Regions from separate parts of the Lysobacter antibioticus genome, predicted to be linked through region 2. Evidence: riboswitches for the same ligand, from Rfam matches in the RefSeq annotation. Region 2 holds a riboswitch; each other region holds the start of a gene.
The links. Region 2 has a riboswitch for cobalamin ahead of btuB (TonB-dependent vitamin B12 receptor). Riboswitches for the same ligand answer to the same signal wherever they lie in the genome.
Positions count from the first base shown of each region.

Region 1: another riboswitch for cobalamin. It lies ahead of btuB (TonB-dependent vitamin B12 receptor); the one in region 2 lies ahead of btuB (TonB-dependent vitamin B12 receptor).
Region 3: another riboswitch for cobalamin. It lies ahead of GLA29479_RS10600 (CoA-acylating methylmalonate-semialdehyde dehydrogenase); the one in region 2 lies ahead of btuB (TonB-dependent vitamin B12 receptor).

Region 1 is NZ_CP013141.1:2,169,330-2,175,219, reverse strand. It holds gene GLA29479_RS08750 (TonB-dependent receptor plug domain-containing protein) at 418-2,793, opposite strand; cobalamin riboswitch at 3,310-3,553, shown strand; gene btuB (TonB-dependent vitamin B12 receptor) at 3,708-5,561, shown strand; gene GLA29479_RS08740 (hypothetical protein) at 5,666-5,890, shown strand, end outside.
Region 2 is NZ_CP013141.1:2,485,266-2,491,155, forward strand. It holds gene queD (6-carboxytetrahydropterin synthase QueD) at 136-489, shown strand; gene GLA29479_RS10095 (phasin family protein) at 742-1,161, shown strand; gene bioD (dethiobiotin synthase) at 1,298-2,029, opposite strand; gene GLA29479_RS10105 (GAF domain-containing protein) at 2,100-2,582, shown strand; gene GLA29479_RS10110 (TfoX/Sxy family protein) at 2,579-2,995, shown strand; cobalamin riboswitch at 3,077-3,323, shown strand; gene btuB (TonB-dependent vitamin B12 receptor) at 3,445-5,316, shown strand; gene GLA29479_RS10120 (hypothetical protein) at 5,442-5,890, opposite strand, start outside.
Region 3 is NZ_CP013141.1:2,610,130-2,616,019, forward strand. It holds gene GLA29479_RS24470 (hypothetical protein) at 48-278, shown strand; gene GLA29479_RS10595 (hypothetical protein) at 787-1,035, opposite strand; cobalamin riboswitch at 1,547-1,767, shown strand; gene GLA29479_RS10600 (CoA-acylating methylmalonate-semialdehyde dehydrogenase) at 1,907-3,421, shown strand; gene GLA29479_RS10605 (acyl-CoA dehydrogenase family protein) at 3,433-4,611, shown strand; gene GLA29479_RS10610 (enoyl-CoA hydratase) at 4,608-5,417, shown strand; gene GLA29479_RS10615 (enoyl-CoA hydratase/isomerase family protein) at 5,414-5,890, shown strand, end outside.

The sequences.
Region 1 (5,890 bases), 320 kb from region 2:
GGATGGGCAGACCTCGCAGCGCCTGCGTCGCTCATCGAAGCCATGAACTATCGCAGGGTAGGAGCGACGCAAGTCGCGACCGCGCGGTCTCCGGTTGCGGCGCTTCTTGCCGCAGGGTGGAGAAGCAACACGAATAGCAAAGCTTCCGCCCCCCTAAAGGGGGCGGGTTACTTTCTTTTGCTAAGCCCAAAAGTCCGTCTGGATTCCCTTCGGTCAAAGCTAACCAAAGAAAAGGGCTCTCCTTGCAAGGGCACAAGCCCGCACGATCGATGCCAACGCAGGGATGCTCCAGACAGGCCATCCATGGCCTGCTTGCGCACGGCCCGCATCCATGCGGGCCGCCCTACGGGTCTTCTCTTGGCCGGCAAAGCCGCAAAGCCAAGCAACTCAATCACTGCAAGTGCGTGTCGCCAGCTCTCACCACTTATAGCCGACCTTGATGTAGCCGAAGGCGCCGTTGAAACCGAACGGCGAGGCGGTGTTGTAGGGCAGGTAGTTGCGGGTGCCGCGCACCAGCTTGGACTCGTCCGGATAAGCGTCGAGGACGTTGTCGCCGCCGATGGTGAAGTCCCAGCTGTTGAGGCGATACGTCGCGGCCAGGTCCAGGGTCCACTCGTCGCCGAAGGTCTGGTCCTGACGTGGATCGGTCGCGTGCAGCTCGGTGAACTCGCCGTAACGGGTGGCGGTGGCGGTGAAGTTCCAGTTGCCGGTCTTCCAGTCGCCGGCGAGGAAGAACTTGTCGCGCGGCGCGCCCTTGGTGATGCGGCCGATCTCGGTGCGGCCGATACGCACCGCGGCCGGGTCGATCGCGGCCAGGCGTGGCGGGTTCGGGGCGATCTTGTCGATCTCGGTCTTGGAGTAGTTGTAACCGGCGGTCAGGTTGAGCTTGCCCGAGCCGACGTCCCAACCGTAGGTGGCGATGATGTCCACGCCCTTGGTGTCGGTGTCGACGGCGTTGGTGAAGTAGCGGCCGCCGCCGATGCCGGGATAGCCGTTGGCGTTGAGGTAGTTGCGCACCGCGGCGCTGGTCAGGTTTTCCGACAGCAGGATGCGGTCCTTCACCTGGATGTTGTAAGCGTCGATGGTGATGTAGAGCTGGTCGGCCGGCTGCAGCACCAGGCCCAGGCTGTAGTTGGTCGATTCTTCCGCCTTCAGCGCTTCCGAGCCCAGGGCGATGGCGGCCGGGTTGTCGACGCGGAAGGTGCCGATTTCATACGGGATGCCGCTGATGAAGTTGGTGGCGATCGACTGGAAGAACTGCTGCTGCAGCGACGGCGCGCGGAAGCCGGTCGAGGCGGTGGCGCGCAGGGCGACCTTGTCGGTGAAGGCGTAGCGGCCGGACAGCTTGCCCGAGGTGGTTTCGCCGAAATCGCTGTAGGTCTCGTAGCGCGCGGCGGCGCCGAGCGAGAACTTGTCGGTCAGGTCGGCTTCGGCGTCGATGTAGACCGAGTAGCTGTGGCGGTCGAAGTCGCCGGCATCGCTGGCGCGGAAGCCGGAGAACACCTGCGCACCCGGGATGATCTGGCCGTTCGGGGCGGCCACGCCGCCGTTGGCGTAGGACAGCGGCTCGCCGGCGCGTTCGGAGAACTCCTCGCCGCGCCATTCCGCGCCCCAGGCGAAGGTCACCGGGTACTGCCAGCCGAAGTCGACCGACTTGGTGAAGTCGAGGTTGAGCACGTGCTGGGTGACTTCCAGCGCGCCGGCGTAGAACTGGGTCGGCGAGGTCGGGCCGAGGCTGCGGTTAAGGGTGTTTTCGATGTCGAAAGTCAGGCCGTTGTGGCCGTAGTTGTAGCTCAGGTCGATCTGGGTGCCGCCGGCGGTCTCGCTGCGCAGGCCGAACACCGCGGCGCGGTCCTTGCTGACGTTGTGGATCTGCGGCAGGAAGCCGTTCGGATAAATCGACGGGATGTTGCGCGGGTCGCCGGCGAAGCGGAAATAACCGTTCGACAGCACGTCGCGTTCGCTGTAGCTGCCGAACGAATAGAAGCTCAGGTAGTCGGTCGGGTTGTATTCGCCGTTATAGGAGAACGCGCCCTGGTCGATCTCGGGATCGCCGTAGCGCTGCTCGACGCGGCCCTGGAACGGGCGCGCGCGGTTGGTCTGGTCCTGGTGCCCGCCCTGCGCGGCCAGGTGCAGCCAGCCGTTCTCGCCGAGTTTGATGCCGGTGTCGCCGGAGAGCTGGTACTGCTTGCCGTCGCCGGCGCTGTACTGGCCGTAGCGCGCGGCGATGCTGCCGCCCGTGCCGCTGCCCTTGAGTACGACGTTGATGACGCCGGCGATCGCGTCGGAGCCGTACTGCGCCGAGGCGCCGTCGCGCAGCACTTCGACGCGTTCGATCGCGGCGATCGGAATGGCGTTGAGGTCGACCGGCGAGGAGCCGCGGCCCTGGCTGCCGTTGAGGTTGATCAGGGCGGTGGTGTGGCGGCGCTTGCCGTTGACCAGCACCAGCACCTGGTCGGGGGCGAGGCCGCGCAGCTGAGCCGGGCGCACTGCGTCGGTGCCGTCGGTGATGGCGGGGCGCGGGAAATTCAGCGAGGGCAGGGCGCGCGACAGGGCGGTGGCCAGCTCGACGGTGCCGGTGGCCTCCAGGGTTTCGGGGGTGATGATGTCGATCGGCGCGGTGGACTCGGCGACGGTGCGGTCGCTGACGCGGGTGCCGGTGACGATGACCTGGTCCAGGGTCTTGGGGTCGCTTTGCGGCGCGTCTTGCGCGTGGACCGGCGCGGCGAGCGCTACCAGGAGGCCGAGGGCCAGAGGGTGACGTGAACCGGCGAAGGTGCGGCGGACGTGCATGACGACTCCTTGATGGGGATGACAGCGATGTCATTCGGATTTAACACGAACGTAACAACCGGTCAATGAAGCGGCCAAATATTGCCTAACGCAAGTAGTCAAAAAGTGGTAGAAGCACACTCTTTGCGGAATCCGGCGGCGGATGGCCGGCCGCTGCGCCTGGCCTGGTGGGGGCTTTCTGGCCCTCATCCCGTTAGGCCCTCATCTCTGCCAGCCCTGATTTCCTCCTCAAGTCGTCGTCCCCGCGAAGGCGGGGATCCACCGGATTTTCGTGCGAGAACGCCTGAGGTCTCTATCGCCCGGCCAGGGCGCGCAGCACCCTGGCGTTCACGGATGCGCGAGCCGGTGGCTCGCAAGCGCATCCATTCACCCCGGCCTGCGCGGGGATGACGATTTCAGCGCTAGGGGAGGCCGCGAGGTCCGTCCAGGAAAGCAAAGGCCGCGGATGGGCCCTGATCGGCGAGTCACGCGCATTTTCCTCCTCCGTACCCTGGCGTCCCGACCTCGCTCGACTGCTAAGATGCGCGCGCTCAAGGTGATCGCCGACACACAATCGGCGATTGAAACGGGAATCCGGTCCCCGCTTCTGGCATTCGCCAGGTCGGTCAATCCGGAGCTGCCCCCGCAACGGTAAGCGAGTACACGCACCGCACGACGCCACTGTGTTCCGACACGGGAAGGCGCGGTACGGGAGACCCGGTCCGATCTCGGACCGCCTCCGCTCGCAAGCCCGGAGACCGGCCCGGAGCGCGAACCGACAGGCGGAGGGCCGTGTCTCGGGGCATCGGCGCGCGCGCCGTCTCTCCGTTCCGCCATCCCCCTGTCACGACCTGATCTAGACCGCGCGGGTGAGGCGCGGCCATGGAGAGCCGACCGTGACGTTCCGTTTTTCCGCTGTTCCGCGCCTTGCGCGCATCCCCGCGCGCTGCGCTTTCGTATTCGCCGGTTCCGCATTCGCCGCCTCCGCAGTCGCGGCGCCGGCGGTCGATCTCGACCAGGTCGTGGTCACCGCGAGCCGCACCGCCCAGACTCAGGACGCCACGCTCGCTGCGGTGACCGTGATCGACCGCGCGCAGATCGAACGCCTGCAGCCGTCGTCGCTGCCGGAGTTGTTGCGCGGCACCCCTGGTGCGTCGCTGGCCAACAACGGCGGCCCGGGCAAGGCGACGTCGCTGTTCCTGCGCGGCAGCGAGTCCGACCATGTGCTGGTGCTGATCGACGGGGTCAAGATCGGTTCGGCGACCAGCGGCGGCGCATCGCTGCAGGACATTCCGGTCGAGCAGATCGAACGCGTCGAAATCGTGCGCGGCCCGTTCTCCAGCCTGTACGGCTCCGAAGCCATCGGCGGCGTCATCCAGATCTTCACCCGCCGTCCGCAGGGCGCGTTCGTGCCGAGCTTCAGCGCCTCGATCGGCAGCTACGCCACCCATCGCGCCACCGCCGGCGTCGCCGGCAAGGGCGAGCGCGGCTGGTATTCGATCAACGCGGCCCACGAAGACACCGACGGCATCAACGCCTGCCGCGGCAAGCCCTCGCCGGGCGGTGCCGGTTGCTTCACCTATTCGCCCGACCGCGATGGCTATCGCAATGATTCGCTGACCCTGCAGGGCGGCTACCGCTTCAACGAGCAATGGGACGCCGAAGCGCGCTTGTTTCGCACCGAAAACCATAACGAATACGACGGCAGTCAGAACAACGAGGCCGACGGTGTGCAGCAGGTCGCCGGCGCCAAGCTGCGCTATCGCCCCAGCGACCGCGTCAGCCTCAGCGCCAGCGCCGGCCGCAGCGAAGATCTCAGCGACACCTACAAGAACGGCAAGTACTCCAGCACCTTCGAGACCCGACGCCAGCTCGGCTCGGTGCAGGGCGACCTCGGCATCGGCAGCGGTTTGCTCACGCTCGGGTTCGACTGGCAGCGCGACCGCATCGACAGCAACACCCGTTATGCCCGCGACGCCCGTATCCTGCGCGGCGCTTTCGGCCAGTGGCAGCAGAGTTTCGGCGCGCATGCGCTGCAGGCCAGCCTGCGCCGCGACGACGACAGCCAGTTCGGCGGCGAGACCACCGGCAGCCTGCTGTGGGGCTGGAACCTCAGCGAGGCGCTGCGTTTGACCGCGAGCTACGGCACCGCGTTCAAGGCGCCGACCTTCAACGAGCTGTACTACCCGGGCTACGGCAATGCCGGCTTGTCGCCGGAAACTTCGCGCAGCGTCGAAATCGGCCTGCGCGGTACCCACGGCGAGCGCCGCCAGCACGTGTGGTCGCTCAATGCCTACGAGAGCGACATCGACGATCTGATCGCGTTCGATTCCTCGATCGGCCTGCCCGGCAACGTCGACCGCGCGCGCATCCGCGGCCTGGAAGCGGCGTTCGACACCCGCCTGGCCGACTGGGACCTGCGCGCCAGCGCGACCTGGCTGGACCCGCGCAACGACAGCCGCAGCGCCAGCCGTGACAAATTCCTGCCGCGGCGTGCGCGGCAGAGTGCGCGCATCGATGCCGACCGCCGCTTCGCTGTCGGCAATGGCGCCTGGTCGTTCGGCGCCAGCGTGTACGCCGCGGGCGATCGCTATGATGACCTGGCCAATACGCGTCGCCTCGCCGGTTATGCGCTCACCGATCTGCGCCTGGGCTATGCCTTCAACGAGGCCTGGAGCCTGCAGTTGGCGGCGAACAACGTGTTCGATCGCCGTTATGAAACCGCCGCTTTCTACAATCAGCCCGGGCGCAACTACCTGTTGACCCTGCGTTACCGGCCTTCCCGCTGACGGATCAGCAACCTCGGCCCGCGTCCGCGCGGGCAGCCTCCCGGCCCGCGTCCGCGGGCTTTGCCGGCAACCACCGCGTTGCCGGCGCCAATCGAGAGTCGCCGATGAAAAGCTTGCCCGGTCCCATCCAACTAAGTCTGTCCTGCCTGCTGTTGATCGTGATGATCGCCACGCGCTTCCATCACTTCGGCGATCTGCTGCATCTGCCCGATGCCTCGATGGCGGTGTTTTTCCTCGGCGGCCTGTATCTGCGCCGGCACCTGGGCTACGCCGGTTTCCTGCTCGCCGCGGTCGCCATCGACTACTTCGCGATCACCGGGCGAGGCCAG
Region 2 (5,890 bases):
TTTTTCGTATCCGCCGCCAGGATGCGCCGGCCCAGGATTCCCGATCGTTACAGATCACCTCGCTCCAGATCACGCGCCACGCCGCGCCATCGCGCGACGCGCCACCGCCCGACCCGGTACCGCACTATGACTGCTGTGAACATCTTCAAGGTCTTCACTCTCGAAGCCGCCCACCGGCTGCCGAACGTGCCGGAAGGCCACAAATGCGCGCGTTTGCACGGGCATTCGTTCCGCATCGAGGTGCACCTGACCGGCGAGCTGGGCGAGCACACCGGCTGGGTGATGGACTATGCCGACGTCAAGAAGGCGTTCCAGCCGACCTACGATCGCCTCGATCATCACTACCTCAACGACATCCCCGGCCTCGAGAATCCGACCAGCGAACGCCTCGCGGTGTGGATCTGGGACCAGCTCAAGCCGGTGCTGCCGCTGTTGAGCGAAATCGTGGTCCACGAGACCTGCACCGCCGGCTGCCGCTACCGCGGCTGAGCCCGGGGCGCTCGCCCTTCCCTACTCGATCCATCGCAGCCGGCGCCTTGTCAGACGCCGGCAACGCCGTGGTCATGGCCCCGGACTAGGCTTTGCCTGAACGGCTGCTTGGTCGCTAAGCACCTGAACAGGCAGGCTTTCTGAACGGCTTTCGACCGCTCGTCGGCCCGATGTTGCATCGCAACAAAACCCCGCCTATGCTGCACCGCACAATCCAGTCGTTCTCCGTCTGGACCTTTCAGGAGCTCAGCCATGTACCAGCAATTCAACGAACAGTTCGCCGCCGCTACGCGCCAGTTCGCGGACACGGCCGCTCAGGTCAACCGTCTGGCCCTCGACAACGCCGAGGCCGTGTTCGGCCTGCAGGTCGCCGCCATCGAAGACCGCGTCAACGCCACTTTCGCTTTCTTCGGTGAAGCCGCCGAAGCCCGCGATCTGGAAGCCTTCAAGACCCTGTGGCCGAAGGGCGCGCAGATCGCTCGCGAAAACGTCGAGCGCGCTGTCAGCACCGGTCAGGAAGCTTTCGGCCGCACCGTGAAGACCAACGAAGCCATCGCCGAGCTGGCCAAGTCGCAGATCGAAACCGCTGCCAAGGCCACCCAGGCCAACGTCGAGAAGGCCGCCAAGGCCGCGGCGAAGGCGACGGCTCCGACTGCCGCCGCGACCAAGTAAGCGCACCGTCTCTCTCTCCGGCCGTCACGGCGGATACGAAAAACCCGGCAGCTTCGGCTGCCGGGTTTTTTGTTGCCCGCGATTCGGCCTTCGCCATCGCTATCGATCGCCAGCGAGCCGCAGAGCATTCGCCGCGCTAGAACAGCGGCTGCAAGCGCCCGGCCAAGGCCTGCGGGTCGGGCGAAGCGGCATACGGCAGACGCCCCCAGCACGGCACCGGCAAACGCCGGCGCAGGATCTCGAAGTTGTCGTCGGCGCGCGCCATCTGCGGGTCGATGTCGTTGCCGATCCAGCCGACCAGGCGGGCGCCGTCGGCCTGGATCGCGCGCGCGCTCAGGCGCGCATGATTGATCGCACCCAGGCGCAGGCCGACCACCAGCACCACCGGCAAGTCCAGCGCGCGCACCAGGTCGATCTGGTCGAGCGTGGCGCTGATCGGCGCGGCCCAACCGCCGACGCCTTCGACCACCACCGTGTCCGACTGCGCCGCCAAGCGCGCATGCGCGGCGAGGATCGTCGCCAGCGCGATCTCGACCCCGGCCTCGGCAGCGGCGAGTTCCGGCGCCAACGGCTGCGGCAAGGCGTAGGGATTGACGTCGTCGTAGCGCGGTCTCGGCGCACTGGCCGCTTGCAACAGCAAGGCGTCCTCGTTGCGCCAACCCTCGGACGTGCGTTCGCAACCGCTCGCTACCGGCTTCATGCCGACCGCGCGCATGCCGCGCGCGCGCAAGGCGTGCAACAAGCTCGCGCTGGCCACCGACTTGCCGATGCCGGTGTCGGTGCCGGTGACGAACACGCCGCGCGGAAACACCGCGGACGCGGCCGTTGGTCGGGAGCCGGCCTCCACCGGGGGCTGGGTGTGACTCATCTCGCGCTTTTCCCTGGGGCGTGGAGTCCACCATGGTAGTGGCGGCGGATGCCGCTGTTACACTCCGATGATGTTTAAAACCTCCGCACTATCGGGCGACAAGCCCGAGCAATACGCGCAGCTGCTCGCCCAGGCGCGCGGTTTGCTCGACGGCGAACGCGACCGTATCGCCAACGCCGCCAACCTGTCGGCATTGGTCAGCCATGCCCTGCCGGAACTCAACTGGGTCGGCTTCTATTTCTACGACGGCGAAGAACTCGTGGTCGGCCCGTTCCAGGGCTTGCCGGCCTGCGTGCGCATTCCGCTCGATAAGGGCGTGTGCGGTGCGGCCGCCTCGACCCGCCAGACCCAACGCGTCGCCGACGTGCACGCCTTCCCCGGCCACATCGCCTGCGATGCCGCCTCGCGTTCGGAAGTGGTGGTGCCGCTGGTCCACGGCGACGCCCTGATCGGCGTGTTCGACCTCGACAGCCCGGTCCCGGACCGCTTCGATGCCGACGACCAGGCCGGCCTGGAAGCGCTGGCGCGCGTGTACGTGGAGGCGCTGGCATGACCGCGCCGAAGATGCGCAACATCGGCCCCAAGAGCGCGGCCTGGCTGCGCCAGGTCGGCCTGCGCACGCACGAGGACATCTCCGCGATCGGCACGGTCGAGGCCTTCATGCGCGTCAAGCGCGCCGGCTTCAAGCCGACCCTCAACCTGCTCTACGCGATCGAAGGCGCGCTGCTGGACTGCCATTGGCAGGAAATCAGCGACGAACGCCGGCAGCAACTGATCCAGGCCGCCGAAGCCGCGACCGCCCTGCTACCGCCGCCGCGCAACAAGCCGGCCGCCGCGCCGGTGCACACCACCGTGCACGCCGAAGAACGCCACGATGCGTTCGAGGGCGGCGGCCTGGACGGCAACGGCCTGGACGAGGACGACGACCGCCCCGGCGGCCGCGACGAGGACGACGGGCGCGACTGAGCCCGTCGACGCCGCTGCGCCCCCTCCGGCCGGCCCCCTCCGCCCACCCACGGCTTTGGCCCCGGGCGCCGGCTTCGCGTAGACTGCGCACCGCTTCAAGGTGACCCGGCGGCTTTCTCCATCGCCGGGTTGAAACGGGAAGCCGGTGACGCGCCCTCTCTTGCGGGAGGATCGGCGCCAGTCCGGCACTGCCCCCGCAACGGTAAGCAAGACAGATCGCGGCAACCGCCACTGTGCTCGACACGGGAAGGCGCCGCGATCGGCAGCCCGACCCCGCGTCGGCGCTGCGCTTGCGAGTCCGGAGACCGGCCTTGAAGCGCCACAGGTTGCGATGCGGAGGGCGTCGCGGCGGCTGCTATCCGGCTGTCTGCACGGCCCGCTGCCTCCTCGCAACCGTCTTCCGCCGTCGTCGTCGCGCGCCTCCGGGTGCGCGCGCTGGAGCTGTCCCCATGTCCGTCCGCAACACGCACGCCACGCGCGCACTGAACTTGTCCTTCGCCATCGCCTGCGCGCTGGCGCTGCCCGCCGCCGCCATCGCCGCTCCGGCCGGCGACGCCACCGACCTCGACGAGGTGGTGGTCACCGCCAACCGCACCGCGGTCAGCGTCAACGACACGCTGACCCCGGTCGACGTGCTGGACCGCGAGACCATCCAGCGCAGCCAGGCGCGCGACCTCAACGACCTGCTGCGCGGCCGCGCCGGCATCACCATTTCCAACCAGGGCGGCGCCGGCAAGCTCACCACCCTGTTCCTGCGCGGCAGCGAGTCCGACCACGTGCTGGTGCTGGTCGACGGCATCCGCGTCGGCTCGCCGACCTCGGGTCTGGCCGCGCTGCAGGACCTGCCGCTGGCACTGATCGACCGCATCGAGATCGTGCGCGGCCCGCGTTCGAGCCTGTACGGCGCCGACGCCATCGGCGGCGTGATCCAGGTGTTCACCCGCCGCGAGAAGCAGGGCTTCGCGCCGCGCGTGCACGTCGGCGGCGGCAGCAACGACAGCCTCGAATTCGGCACCGGCTTCGGCGGTCGCAGCGAGCGCGGCTGGTTCGGCGCCGACTACAGCTTCCGCAAGACCGAGGGCATCAACGCCTGCCGCGGCGCCGGCTTCCCGGTGTTCGCCGGCTGCTTCACCGACGAGCCCGACCGCGACGGTTACGAAAACCACGCCCTGTCGCTGCGCGGCGGCCTCGAGTTCAACGAGCAGTGGAGCATCGAAGGCCAGGCGCTGCGCGCGGAAGGCGAGAACGATTACGACGGCAGCTTCGTCAACCGCTCCGAGACCGTGCAACAGGTGATCGGCGGCAAGCTGCAATGGCGCCCGTCGGAAACCATCCACCTGCAGTTGCTGGCCGGCCGCAACGTCGACAGCTCGGATAATTTCCTCGGCGAAGTGCCGATGGGGTTCTTCAAGACCGATCGCGACAGCGCGACCTTGCAGGGCGACTTCACCCTGGCCGAAGGCCACGTGCTGAGCGCGGGCTTCGATTGGTTGCGCGACCGCGTCGACAGCGACACCGTGTACGACGAAAGCGAGCGCGACAACAAGGCCGGCTTCGTCCAGTACCAGGGCCGCTTCGGCGCGCAGTCGTTCGAGGCCAGCCTGCGCCGCGACGACAACGAACAGTTCGGCGGCCACACCACCGGCGGCGCGGCCTGGGGCCTGAACTTCGCCGAGCGCTGGCGCGTCACCGTCGGCTACGGCACCGCGTTCAAGGCGCCGACCTTCAACGAGCTGTACTACCCGTTCTTCGGCAACGCGACCCTGCGCCCGGAAGAGTCCAAGACCTGGGAGCTCGGCCTGGCCTATCGCGGCGAGCGTTTCAACGCCCGCATCGACGGCTTCGACACCCGCGCCGACGACCTGATCACCTACGACTCGTCGATCAACCTGCCCAACAACATCGACCGTGCGCGCATGCGCGGCGCCGAGATCGGCATCGACACCACGTTCGCGCAATGGACTCTGGCGGCGAGCGCCAGCGTCCTCGACACCGAGAACCGCGTCGGCTTCTATCAGGGCAACGACCTGCCGCGCCGCGCCAAGCACAGCGCGCGCATCGATCTGGACCGCAGCTTCGGCAAGTTCCGCTTCGGTGCGACCGCGGTCGGTTCGGGTTCGCGCTACGACGACGTCGCCAACAGCACCCGTCTCGGCGGCTACGGCACCCTCGACCTGCGCGCCGAGTACGCGATCACGCCGGCCCTGAGCCTGCAGGCGCGCGTGGCCAACGTGTTCGACCGCGAGTACGAAACCTCTTCGTACTTCAACCAGCCCGGCCGCGAATGGTTCCTGACTCTGCGCTACGCACCGGTCAACTGATCGCATTCGTCGACCGACCACACCGGTCGACCGACTAGCGCATCGTTGATGCATAAACAGAAAGCCCGGCATTGCCGGGCTTTCTGTTTTTGGCGCAGAAACACGCACGCCCCACGAACGCAGGCTCAGGTCGGCCGCAGCCCGCATTGCACCCAGCTGCGGCCGGCGATGTCGGCGACCACGCCGATCATGCCGTGGCGCCAGCGCCCGTCGTCCGGCCCCGAGGCCAGCGCTTCGTAAAGCTGCGCCGGCACGCCGTCGGCGAGGCTGCGCAGCTTGGCCGACGCCTCGGCATCGTGGTGGAACAGGCTCTTGGCCACGACGAAACAACTCAGCGCCCGCGGCTGGCCGTCCGCCGACAAGGCAAGGCTGATCCCGACATGACGCGGCAGGGCGCCGCCTTCCAACAGCGCCTCGAGCATGTCCATCAACGGCTGCGCATCGCCGAGCACCGCGCGCGCCATCGCCGCGAGCGCCGGCCGATCCAGCTCGTGACCCAGTGCATAGAACTCGGTGCTGCCGTCGGGATTCACACCGCTCAGTCGCCAGGTCAACAGGTTCGAACGCAGCAGGA
Region 3 (5,890 bases), 120 kb from region 2:
TTACTTTCTTTTGTCATAAGCAACAAAAGAAAGCTAACCAAAGAAAAATGCTTTCTTTTGAATCACAAGCCCGCACGAGCGATGCCAACGCAGGGCTTTTTCATACGGGACATCCCTGTCCCGATGAAAAACGGCGCGCATCCCTGCGCGCCGCCCTCCGGGTCTTCTATGACCGTCGCGAGGTCGAGACGACGCACAGCGACGGCGACGACAATGGCAAAGGCAAAGGCAAAGGCAACGGAAGTTTTTCGTTGCCTTTGCCTTTGCCTTTGCCGTGAAAGCTTGGCGCAGTACCGAACTTGCGAGAACACCAGGAGACCCGGAGGGCGCCGCACAGGACGTGCGGCGTTTTCCGATAAGACAAGGATGTCTTATCGGAAAATCCCGGCGCGCGCATCGAACTCGCAGGGGAGCTTCGTCAAGGAAAGCCCTTTTCTTTGGTTATCTTTGACCGAAGGGAATCCAGACGGACTTTTGGGCTTAGCAAAAGAAAGTAACCCGGCCGCGTCAGCGGACGGAAGCTCTGTTCTTGCTGTTTTAGGTGCAATTGCTTCACCGTCTTTCGGCCACAGACGCCGCAGCGGAATAAAACACGGTCGCGGCTTGCAACCGAAGAAAATCCCTGTGGCCGCCGCCCCTACTCTCGCGAAACCACACCGCTTCGATAGACGACACCGACGTTGCGATGACTGCGCATCCCGCGGTCGCGGCTCGCGCCGCTCCTACCCTGAGGGCACCCGGCGCGATGACGCGGGCACCAACCAACCCGTGCCACCGACAGCCCCCTCAACGACGTATCTCGAACCCCGGATTCTCATTGAGCGACCCGTCCGCCTCCAGCACCGCGTAGCGCTCGCCATCGGGATGAAACACCACCGGAATCGGCTCCAGGAACAGCGGCCGCCGAACGAAACGCAGTTCCCAACGAAAGTGCTCCAAGGTCGTCAACGCGTCCAGTTGCTCGCGGGTCAGCCCTGCGCGCAAGGCCACGGCGCTGGCCTGCTCGGTTCCGTTGCGTCGTTCGCGTGTGGTCATCGGGTACCGCTCCTTCGAGAATGCCGCGTTGCGCTCTCGCCATGATCTTGCAACGGCATGCGAATGTCACCCGAGCGGCCACGGCCCGCGGGATTCTTCAGTGCCGACGCTCGACGACGAACCGATCCACCGCCGCCGATGCTCCCCATCGCGGCGGCACGCCCATGCCGATCCGTATGCCCCTATCCGCAGCCGTCCCCGCCGCACCAGCCATTTCGCCTGCATCGTTTCCAGGAATACACGCCGCCCATCACAATATCGAGCGATGCCCGGCATTTCGCCCGAACCCCGCACAGGCAAACGCGGTCGACATCGCGAGCGCTCCCGCAACCGACATGCGGCGCATTCCTCGCCATGCATTCCATTCGCCGCGGTGCGGTGCCGCGCCGAGTCGTCACACATGCGCGCAGCAACAAGATGAATGCGGCGTCCGAAGCCATCCGACCACGCCGTCGTGCGAACGAGCGCGCAGCTTTGCGCAATGCAGCTTGTTCGCTTTCGATCCGACGCCTACACTCCGCCGGCCACAGGTGTCCTGCCGCCGTACCGGCGAGCAGGGTGAAACGGGAAGCCGGTGCGAGTCGACAGACTCCATTCCGGCGCTGCCCCCGCAACGGTAGGCGAGAACACCCGACTCAATACCACTGCGATTTCGCGGGAAGGTGTCGGGGTGATGCGGATCGCTCCGCATCGCTCGCAAGCCCGGAGACCGGCCAGTGGCGGGCATCGCATGCGATGCCGTCCTCGGGTGTTGCGGTGGGCAACCGGACGGGCTGGCTCGACGCGGATGTCCGTTGCGTGGAACCGACTTGTCTTGCTCCGCAATCCCCGTCACGCGGGTGAGCGACACGGAGCCGAAACAATGAACGATATGAATCGCGTCGCGACCGAAGTCGCGACGGTCAAGCTGCTGATCGACGGTACCTTCGTCGAATCCCGATCCGAACAATGGCGCGATGTCGTCAACCCCGCTACGCAGACAGTGCTGGCGCGGGTGCCGTTCGCCACCGCCGACGAAGTCGACGCCGCGGTGCGTTCGGCGCAACAGGCCTTCAAGAGCTGGCGCAAGACCCCGATCGGCGCGCGCGCGCGCATCTTCCTCAAATACCAGCAACTGATCCGCGAGCACATGGGCGAGCTCGCCGCGATCCTCACCGCCGAACAAGGCAAGACCCTGGCCGATGCCGAAGGCGACGTCTTCCGCGGCCTGGAAGTGGTCGAGCACGCCGCGGCGATCGGCAACCTGCAACTCGGCGAGTTAGCCAACAACGTCGCCGGCGGCGTCGACACCTACACCCTGCTGCAGCCGCTCGGCGTGTGCGCCGGCATCACCCCGTTCAACTTCCCGGCGATGATTCCCCTGTGGATGTTCCCGATGGCCATCGCCACCGGCAACACCTTCGTGCTCAAGCCGTCGGAACAAGATCCGCTGGTGACGATGCGCCTGGTCGAACTGGCGCTGCAAGCCGGAGTGCCCAAGGGCGTGCTCAACGTCGTGCACGGCGGCGAAGACGTGGTCAATGCGATCTGCGACCACCCGGACATCAAGGCCGTGTCCTTCGTCGGTTCGACCAAGGTCGGCACCCATGTCTACCACCGCGCTTCGCTGGCGGGCAAGCGCGTGCAGTGCATGATGGGCGCGAAGAACCATGCGGTGGTGCTGCCCGACGCCAACAAGGAGCAAACCCTCAACGCCCTCGCCGGCGCCGCATTCGGCGCCGCCGGGCAACGCTGCATGGCCGCCTCCACCGCGGTGCTGGTCGGCGAAGCGCAAGCCTGGATTCCGGAACTGGTCGCCAAGGCGCGCACGCTCAAGGTCAATGCCGGCACCGAGCCCGGCACCGACGTCGGCCCGGTGATTTCCTGCGCCGCGCGCGAACGCGTCGAAAGCCTGATCGCCGCCGGCGTCGAGCAAGGCGCAAGGCTCGAACTCGACGGCCGCAAGCCCTCCGTGCCGGGCTTCGAGCGCGGCAACTTCGTCGGCCCGACGATCTTCTCCGGAGTCGAGCCCGGCATGCGCATCTACGACGAGGAAATCTTCGGCCCGGTGCTGATCGTGCTCGCCGCCGACACCCTGGAGGCCGCGATCGAACTGATCAACGCCAACCCCAACGGCAACGGCACCGCGCTGTTCACCCAGTCCGGCGCCGCCGCACGCCGCTTCCAGGAAGACATCGACGTCGGCCAGGTCGGCATCAACGTGCCGATCCCGGTGCCGGTGCCGTTGTTCTCGTTCACCGGCTCGCGCGCGTCCAAGCTCGGCGACCTCGGCCCTTACGGCAAGCAAGTGGTGATGTTCTACACCCAGACCAAGACGGTCACCGCGCGTTGGTTCGACGACGACACGCTCGGCCACGGCGTCAACACCACGATCAGTCTAAAGTGATGGCCGCCGTCATGAACCTGCAGGCGGTCAATCCACCGCCATCGCAGCTCGGCGAAGACCAGCTCGCCTTCCGCGAGGCCGCGCGCGATTTCGCCCTGGCCGAACTGGCGCCGCATGCGGCGCACTGGGACGCGCAAGGCATCTTCCCGCGCGAGGCCATCGGCAAAGCCGGCGAACTCGGTTTCTGCGGCTTGTACGTGGACGACGCCGCCGGCGGCTCGGGTCTGACCCGGCTCGATGCGGTGGTCGTGTTCGAGGAGCTGGCCGCGCTCGATCCGTCCACGGCGGCGTTCATCAGCATCCACAACATGGCGACCTGGATGTTGACCGCGCACGCCTCGCCGGCCGTACGCGACCTCTGGGGGCCTCGGCTCGCTTCCGGCGAATGCCTGGCCTCGTACTGCCTGACCGAACCCGGCGCCGGTTCCGATGCCGCCTCCCTGCGCACCCGCGCCGAACGCGATGGCGATCATTACCTGATCAACGGCGCCAAGGCCTTCATTTCAGGGGCCGGCGCCACCGACATGCTGGTGGTGATGGCGCGCACCGGCGGCGACGGCGCACGCGGCATCAGCGCCTTCGCGGTGCCCGCCGACAGCGCCGGCATCGCCTATGGGCGCAAGGAAGAAAAGCTCGGCTGGAACAGCCAGCCCACGCGCGCGGTGGTGTTCGACAACGTGCGCGTGCCGGCGGCGCACCTGCTCGCCGGCGAAGGCGATGGCTTCAAGATCGCCATGAAGGGCCTGGACGGCGGCCGCCTCAACATCGCTGCCTGCTCGCTCGGAGCGGCCCAGGGCGCACTCGACGCCGCACGTCGTTACCTGGGCGAACGGCGCCAGTTCGGCAAACCGCTCGCCGAGTTCCAGGCGTTGCAGTTCAAGCTCGCCGACATGGCCACGCAACTGGTCGCGGCGCGGCAGATGGTGCACACCGCGGCGCGCAAGCTCGATGCCGGCAGCGCCGACGCCATCGTCTGGTGCGCGATGGCCAAGCGCTTCGCCACCGATGCCGGCTTCGCGATCTGCAACGAGGCCCTGCAGATCCACGGCGGCTACGGCTACATGCGCGAATACCCGATCGAGCGCCTGCTGCGCGACTGCCGCGTGCACCAGATCCTGGAAGGCACCAACGAAATCATGCGCGTGATCATCGCGCGCCATCTGTTGAACACCGAAGAGGAATTGCGATGAGTCGCGCCGACAAGCAGCACACCGGAAAGGTCTATGACGGACTGAAGCTGGACATCGACGGCCACACCGCCGTCGTCACCCTGAGCAACCCGCCCGCCAACACCTGGACCCGCGACAGCCTGGCCGCCTTGCGCGAGTTGGTGCGCGACCTCGACGCCGACCGCGAGGTCTACGCCCTGGTCGTCACCGGCGAAGGCGAGAAATTCTTCTCCGCCGGCGCCGACCTCAAGCAATTTGCCGAGGGCGACAAGGCGCTCGCACGCGAGGCCGCGCGTCGTTTCGGCGAAGCCTTCGAGACCCTCAGTGCGTTCCGCGGCGTGTCGATCGCCGCGATCAACGGCTATGCCATGGGCGGCGGACTGGAATGCGCGCTGGCCTGCGATCTGCGCATCGTCGAGGAACAGGCCCAGCTCGCCCTGCCCGAAGCCACCGTCGGCCTGCTGCCCTGCGCCGGCGGCACCCAGCACCTGCCGCGCCTGGTCGGCGAGGGCTGGGCCAAGCGGATGATGCTGCTCGGCGAACGCGTCGATGCCGCGACCGCCCTGCGCATCGGCCTGGTCGAGGAAGTGGTCGGCAAGGGCGAGGCCAAGGCGCGCGCACTGCAGTGGGCCAAGCAGGCCGAGAAGCAGAGCCCCACCAGCGTCGCCGCCTGCAAGGCTTTGATCCAGGCCACCCGCAGCCAGAGCCACGACACCGCCCTGGTGCGCGAGCGCGAGGCCTTCGTCGATCTGTTCGACAGCGCCGACCAGACCGAGGGCGTGCTCGCCTTCCTGGAAAAGCGCGCCCCGCAATGGAAGAACGCATGAACGCCGTGCTCGAGAACGAAGCCGTCGTCGCCCCGGTCCTGTTCGAGGAACGCGGCACCGCCAACGGGCGTCGCATCGGCTTCGCCACCTTGAACGCGGCAGCTACCTTGAACGGCCTGTCGCTGAGCATGGCCGGGCTGCTCGACGCGCAGCTGCTGGCCTGGGCCCAGGACGAAGCCGTCGCCGTCGTCGTGCTGCAAGGCGCGGGCGAGAAAGCCTTCTGCGCCGGCGGCGACCTGCACGGGCTGTATCGCGGCATGCTGGAGCATCGCGCCAGCGGCAGCCGCGACATTCGCGACAACGTCCACGCACGCGAGTTCTTCGAGACCGAGTACCGGCTCGACCACCGCATCCACACCTACCCCAAGCCGCTGTTGTGCTGGGGCCATGGCATCGTCATGGGCGGCGGCATCGGCCTGATGGCCGGCGCCAGCCACCGCGTGGTCAGCGAGCGCTCGAAGCTGGCGTTTCCG